Regions from separate parts of the Streptomyces sp. C36 genome, predicted to be linked through region 1. Evidence: riboswitches for the same ligand, from Rfam matches in the RefSeq annotation. Region 1 holds a riboswitch; each other region holds the start of a gene.

Region 1 (2,256 bases):
GGGCATGGGCGAGCCGCTGGCGAACTACAAGCGTGTCGTCGGCGCCATCCGCCGGCTCACCGACCCCGAGCCGGACGGCCTGGGGCTCTCCCAGCGCGGCATCACCGTCTCCACCGTCGGCCTGGTCCCGGCGATGCACCGCTTCGCCGACGAGGGCTTCAAGTGCCGCCTGGCGGTCTCGCTGCACGCCCCCGACGACGAGCTGCGCGACACCCTCGTGCCCGTCAACACCCGCTGGAAGGTCCGCGAGGTCCTCGACGCCGCGTGGGAGTACGCGGAGAAGTCCGGGCGCCGGATCTCCATCGAGTACGCCCTGATCCGGGACATCAACGACCAGGCGTGGCGCGGTGACCTGCTCGGCCGGCTCCTCAAGGGCAAGCGGGTGCACGTCAACCTCATCCCGCTCAACCCCACCCCGGGCTCCAAGTGGACGGCCTCCCGCCCGGAGGACGAGCGCGCCTTCGTCGAGGCGATCGCCGCGCACGGCGTGCCCGTGACCGTGCGGGACACCCGTGGGCAGGAGATCGACGGGGCGTGCGGACAGCTGGCCGCGACCGAGCGCTGATACTGTCCCCCTGCACCACTCGCACAAGCGACCATTCGCACAAATGAACATCCGACAGGGGAGCGCAGCGAGCGCTGAGAGTGCGGCACGGCCCGCAGACCCTCGGACCTGATCCGGTTAGTACCGGCGTAGGGAGTCAGCACCACCATGAACACCCATCTCCGGCGTGCCGTCGGCGCGGCCGCCGCGGCCGCGCTCGGCCTGCCCGTCCTCGCGGCCTGCGGGGGCTCCGACGAGGGCTCGGGGGAGTCGAAGGGCAAGACCGTCACCCTGGTCTCGCACGACTCCTTCGCGGCCTCCGACGCCGTGCTCGAGGAGTTCACCCGGCAGACCGGCTACAAGGTCAAGGTCCTCAAGAGCGGGGACGCCGGCCGGGCCGTCAACCAGGCGATCCTCTCCAAGAGCCACCCCCAGGGCGACGTCTTCTTCGGCGTCGACAACACCCTGCTCTCGCGCGCCCTCGACAAGGGAATCTTCGCCCCGTACGAGGCCAAGGGCCTGGACCGCGTCCCCAAGAGCCTGCAGGCCGACGCGGCCGAGCACCGCGTCACGCCCGTCGACACCGGCGACATCTGCGTCAACTACGACCGGGCCTACTTCGCGGACCACAAGCTGGACCCGCCGCAGTCCTTCGACGACCTGGTCAAGCCGGAGTACAAGAACCTCCTGGTCACCGAGAACTCCGCGACCTCCTCTCCCGGCCTCGCCTTCCAGCTCGCCACCGTCGCCAAGTACGGGGACGACGGCTGGAAGGACTACTGGAAGAAGCTCAAGGACAACGGCGTCGAGGTCGTCGACGGCTGGGAGCAGGCCTACAACGACCGCTTCTCCGGCTCCGCCGCCGGAAAGAAGGCCAAGGGCGACAAGCCCCTCGTGGTCTCCTACGCCTCCAGCCCGCCCGCCGAGGTGCTCGGCGTGAAGCCGGCGCCCAAGGAGGGCCCGACCGGCGTGTCCACCGGCACCTGCTTCCGGCAGATCGAGTTCGCCGGTCTGCTCAAGGGCGCGAAGAACACCGAGGGCGGCAAGGCCCTCCTGGACTTCCTGCTGAGCAAGAGGTTCCAGGAGGACATGCCGCTGCAGATGTTCGTCAAGCCCGCCACCGACGACGCCAAGCTGCCCGAGGTCTTCACCACGTACGGCGCGCGGATCGACAAGCCCGAGACGCTCGCCCCGGAGAAGATCGCCCAGAACCGCGACCAGTGGGTCAAGGAATGGTCCTCGCTCGTCCTGAGGTAGCCCCCCGCGACGCCGCCGCCCCCCAGGGCGGCGGCCCCCGGCGCACGGCGACGCGGCTCGGCCTGATGGCCCTGCCGCTCGCCTTCTTCGGCGTCTTCTTCGCCTACCCCGTCGCCTCGATCGTCGGCCGCGGCCTCAAGGACGGGGGGCAGTGGCAGTTCGCCCGCGTCGGCGAGGTGATCACCGACCCGCGCATCGGCCACGTCCTGTGGTTCACCACCTGGCAGGCCGCCGCCTCCACCGCGCTGACGCTTCTCCTCGCGCTGCCCGGCGCGTACGTCCTCGCGCGCTTCGACTTCCCCGGCAAGCGTCTGCTGCGGGCCGTGGTCACCGTGCCCTTCGTCCTGCCCACCGTGGTGGTGGGCTCGGCCTTCCTGGCCCTGCTGGGCCACGGCGGGCTGCTGGACGAGCTGTGGGGCGTACGCCTGGACACCACGGTCTGGGCGATCCTCCTC
Region 2 (2,256 bases), on a different contig from region 1:
CACGTCGCCGGTGACCGGGGTGAGCAGCACGCCGTTGCGGTAGTGGCCGGTGGCCGCGAGCAGCCCGGGCAGGGCGGTGGGGCCGAGCAGCGGGGCGTTGTCGGGGGAGCCGGGTCGCAGCCCCGCGCGGGTCTCCACCAGCGGCAGCTCGGTGATGCCGGGCATGAGCTCGTGGGCGTCGCGCAGCAGCTCGTAGACGCCGCCGGCGGTGACGGTGGTGTCCCAGCCGAGCTCCTCGCTGGTGGCGCCGACGACCAGCTCGCCGTTCTCGCGCGGCACCAGGTACACCGGACAGCCGCGCACCACCGCCCGTACGGTGCGGGAGAGGAAGGGCCGGTAGGCGTCCGGCACGCGCAGCCGCAGGACCTGGCCCTTGACCGGGCGGACCGGGGGCAGCACGTCCTCGGGCAGCCCCGCCAGGCGGCCGCTGAGGCTGCCCGCCGCCAGCACGGTCTGGCCGGCGGCCAGCAGGGTGCCGTCGGCGAGCTCGGCGCCCACCGCGCGGCCGCCGGCCAGCAGCGCCCGTACGGCCTCGTGGCGGTGGAAGACCACCCCGGCCCGCTCACAGGCAGTCAGCAGCGCCCGGGACAGGCGCCGGGGGTCGGTCTGGTGGTCGCCGTCCACCCGCAGCCCGCCGCGCACGCCGGGCGCCAGCATCGGCTCCAGACGGCGGCATTCGCGCCCCGACAGCCACTGCGCGTCCAGCCCGGAGCGCAGCTGCAGCTCGTGCAGCTCGCGCAGATGGGCCCGGTCGTCGGCGTCGAGGGCGACGGCGAGGGTGCCGCAGGCGCGGTAGCCGGTCTCCACGCCGCTGGCCTCCTCCAGCTCGGCCGTGAACGCCGGATAGCGCCGCGCGGAGGCGAGGTTGAGGGCGAGCAGCGTCTGCTCGCCGTAGTGCAGTTCGGTGACGGCGGCCAGCATTCCGGCCGCCACCTGGGCCGCGCCCTGGCCGGGCGCCGGGTCGGCGACCGCCACGCGCAGACCGCGCTGGGCGGCGCGCCAGGCCGTGACCAGGCCGATGACGCCGCCGCCGATGACCAGAACGTCACGGGTGTGCCGCGCGTGCATGGGCTTCCAGCCCCTCCCTTCGCCGGCATGACCCGGATCAGGTTCGTACGGTCGGAGGCCGTCCAGCCTCCCTCTCAGCCCGGTGCGTCCGGGCTCCCGCGAGTGCTTGCAGCGGCCACAGTAGTACGCGCCGAGGAGGGGCCGGAAGGGCGGCCCACGCGTAGTTCGTGGTGATCGGACCCCCAAACATCGTGACGCTGTGTCAGAGGTCTCGTCACCGGTTGCTCCGACGGACGCAGGTCGCCGTCCTACAGTTGATCGCGTGAGCGAGCAGACGAACACCTCCAGTGACCGGCGCGTCGTCATCGTCGGCGCGGGCATGGCCGGGGTGCAGACCGCCGTCGCCCTGCGCGAGCAGGGCTGGAAGGGCGCGATCTCCCTGCTGGGCGCCGAGCCCCACCCGCCCTACGACCGTCCCCCGCTGTCCAAGGCCGTGCTCCTGGGCAAGGCCGAGGGATCCGCCTTCGAGGTCGATTTCGCCTCGCTCGGCATCGACCTCGAGCTGGGCCGGGAGGCCACCGGCCTGCGGGCGGACGACCACGTGCTGGAGACCGCGCGGGGGCCGGTGCCTTACGACGTGCTGGTCGTCGCCACCGGCGCCGAGCCCATCACCCTGCCCGGCAGCGAGGGCGTGCCCGGCGTCCACGTGCTGCGAACCCTCGACGACGTCGAGGGACTGCGCCCGGTGCTCGCCGGGCAGCGCGACGTCGTCGCGGTCGGGGCCGGCTGGATCGGCGCCGAGTTCGCGACGGCCGCGCTCGAGGCGGGCTGCCGGGTGACCGTGGTCGAGGCCGCGGACCGGCCGCTGGCGGACGCCATGCCGCCCGAGGTCGCCGGCCACATGGCCGAGTGGTACGCCCACAGCGGAGCCCGCCTCCTGACCGGCGCGCGGGTGACGGCGGTGGAGGAGGGCGCGGTCGTCCTCGACGACGGCACCCGCCTGCCGGCCGGCGCGGTGGTCGTGGGCATCGGCGCGCGGCCCGCGACGGCCTGGCTGGCCGGTTCCGGCATCGAGCTCGCGGAGGACCGCTCCATCGCCGCCGACGACCGGCTGCACACCTCGCTGCCGGACGTCTACGCGGTCGGCGACTGCGCCTCCTTCCCCTCCGCCCGCTACGGCGAGCGGCTGCTGGTCCACCACTGGGACAACGCCCTGCAGGGCCCCCGGACCGTCGCCGGGAACATCGT
Region 3 (2,256 bases), on a different contig from region 1:
GCAACAGCGGCAGCGAGGCGCCCGCGTACGCCAGTACCAGCGTGTTCACCACGGAGGCGATGTGGTCCCGGCCGATGCGCATCGCCGAGCCGTACAGTTTCCGCCAATTGGCCGTGGGGTCGGCCTCCTTCAGCTCCCACACCGCCGACGTCTGGGTCACCGTGACGTCGTCCAGCACGCCCAGCGAGCCGATGATGATCCCGGCCAGCAGCAGGCCGCGGATCTCGATCTGCGGATAGAGCCCGTGCACCAGGCCCGTCTGGTCGTCGGTGTTGCCCGTCAGGTGCGCCCAGTCGATGAAGAACGACCCGAGCAGGCCGATGACCAGCAGGGACGTCAGCGTTCCGAGGACGGCGACGGAGGTGCGGGCGTTGAGCCCATGACACATGTAGAGCGCGATCAGCATGATCGCGCTGCCGCCCACCACCGCGACGAGCAGGGGATCGGAGCCCTGCAGGATGGCCGGGAGGATGAACATCGTCAGCACGCCGAAGCTGATGACCAGCGCCACCAGCGCGAAGATGCCGCGCAGCCGGCCCACCACCACGACCGACAGGGCGAAGATGCCCGCGAGTATGGCCATCGGCAGTGTCCGGTTCACGTCGGTGACCGAATAGCGAAGGGCCTCCGGCGCCTTCGGGGCGTAGGCCAGGACGACCTCCTGGCCCACGTCGTAGCGGCGCGAGGCGTCCGGCTGCACCATCTCCGTGAAGGTGTGGCCCTTGTCCTTGCCCGAGGTCACCTCGATCTCGGCCTTCTCGCACTTGCCCTTGGTGGGCTGAGGCGCTCCCTGTTGCTGCTGTGACGGGGGCGGTTGAGCACCGGACTTGGGGCAGTCGAGCTCCTCGATCTTCACGACCCGGCCCGATTCGGTCTGCTGGTCGAGGCCCAGTCCCGTGTGCGGATGCGGTGGGACGCCACCGGGCCACAGGATGATCAGGCCGGCCACGACCGCGGCCGCGAACGGGACGAGAACGGCGGCGATCACCTTGCGCAGATGTGCCGAGACGGGGGTCGCGGGGCCATGGCTGTGCGAGTGGCTGTGCGCATGGCCGTGCGAGTGACGTTGGGGGGGATGGCTGGTGCTGGTCACCGGGGCATCATCGCAAGCCCCACTGGTCCTCCCCGCCGGAGAGGCGCTAGCGTGGTGGCACCTTTGCAATCGCGGGAGCTCGGAGCACCGGGCTGAGAGGGCGCTGACGTCCGTACGAAGAAATGTACGGAAGCCGCTGCGCCGACCGCCGAACCTGTTACCGGGTAATGCCGGCGTAGGGAGTTACTGGTCTCATGACCTCGCAGGATGCACGCATGTCTGCCGCCGAGTCCGACGCGAAGATCGGCTGGCACAAGGACTATGTGACGGGTTCGCGGCCGGACCTGCGGGTTCCGGTGCGACGGGTGCACCTCACCAACGGGCAGGACGTACAGCTGTACGACACCTCCGGCCCGTACACCGACCCGGCGATCGAGACGGACGTCCGCCGCGGCCTGACGCCGCTGCGGGAGAACTGGATCATCGGCCGTGGCGACACGGAGGAGTACGCCGGGCGCCCCATGCGCCCGGAGGACGACGGCATCAAGCACACCTCACCGCGCGGGGGCCTGAAGAACCTCGACGCGGTCTTCCCCGGCCGCCCGCGCCTGCCCCGCCGGGGCCGGGACGGCGCCGCGGTGACCCAGCTGGCGTACGCCCGGCGCGGTGAGATCACCGCGGAGATGGAGTACGTCGCCCTGCGCGAGAACGTCTCCGCCGAGATCGTCCGGGAGGAGATCGCGGCCGGTCGTGCCGTGCTCCCGGCGAACGTGAACCACCCGGAGATCGAGCCGATGATCATCGGCAAGCGGTTCCTGGTGAAGGTGAACGCCAACATCGGCAACTCCGCCGTCACCTCCTCCATCGAGGAGGAGGTGGAGAAGATGACCTGGGCCACCCGCTGGGGAGCCGACACGGTCATGGACCTCTCCACCGGCCGCAACATCCACACCACCCGCGAGTGGGTGCTGCGCAACTCACCCGTCCCCATCGGCACCGTGCCCCTCTACCAGGCCCTGGAGAAGGTCGACGGCAAGGCCGAGGACCTGACCTGGGAGATCTACAAGGACACGGTCATCGAGCAGGCCGAGCAGGGCGTGGACTACATGACCGTGCACGCGGGCGTGCTGCTGCCCTACGTGCCGCTGACCGCGCGCCGCAAGACCGGCATCGTCTCGCGCGGCGGCTCGATCATGGCCGCCTGGTGCCTGGCGCACCACAAG

The links. A riboswitch is a leader RNA that binds a small molecule or an ion and turns the genes downstream of it on or off. The one in region 1 is predicted to bind thiamine pyrophosphate.
Region 2: linked by a shared signal. The riboswitch ahead of thiO (glycine oxidase ThiO) and the one ahead of AB4K12_RS18755 (thiamine ABC transporter substrate binding subunit) in region 1 are both predicted to bind thiamine pyrophosphate.
Region 3: linked by a shared signal. The riboswitch ahead of thiC (phosphomethylpyrimidine synthase ThiC) and the one ahead of AB4K12_RS18755 (thiamine ABC transporter substrate binding subunit) in region 1 are both predicted to bind thiamine pyrophosphate.

Annotation. Positions count from the first base shown of each region.
Region 1 covers NZ_JBFQGI010000005.1:523,164-525,419, forward strand. Annotated here, with positions in the region: gene rlmN (23S rRNA (adenine(2503)-C(2))-methyltransferase RlmN) at 1-565, shown strand, start outside; TPP riboswitch at 612-717, shown strand; gene AB4K12_RS18755 (thiamine ABC transporter substrate binding subunit) at 713-1,801, shown strand; gene AB4K12_RS18760 (ABC transporter permease) at 1,867-2,256, shown strand, end outside.
Region 2 covers NZ_JBFQGI010000002.1:697,840-700,095, forward strand. Annotated here, with positions in the region: gene thiO (glycine oxidase ThiO) at 1-1,068, opposite strand, end outside; TPP riboswitch at 1,066-1,178, opposite strand; gene AB4K12_RS08795 (NAD(P)/FAD-dependent oxidoreductase) at 1,331-2,256, shown strand, end outside.
Region 3 covers NZ_JBFQGI010000004.1:338,307-340,562, reverse strand. Annotated here, with positions in the region: gene AB4K12_RS15055 (YibE/F family protein) at 1-1,093, opposite strand, end outside; TPP riboswitch at 1,155-1,292, shown strand; gene thiC (phosphomethylpyrimidine synthase ThiC) at 1,288-2,256, shown strand, end outside.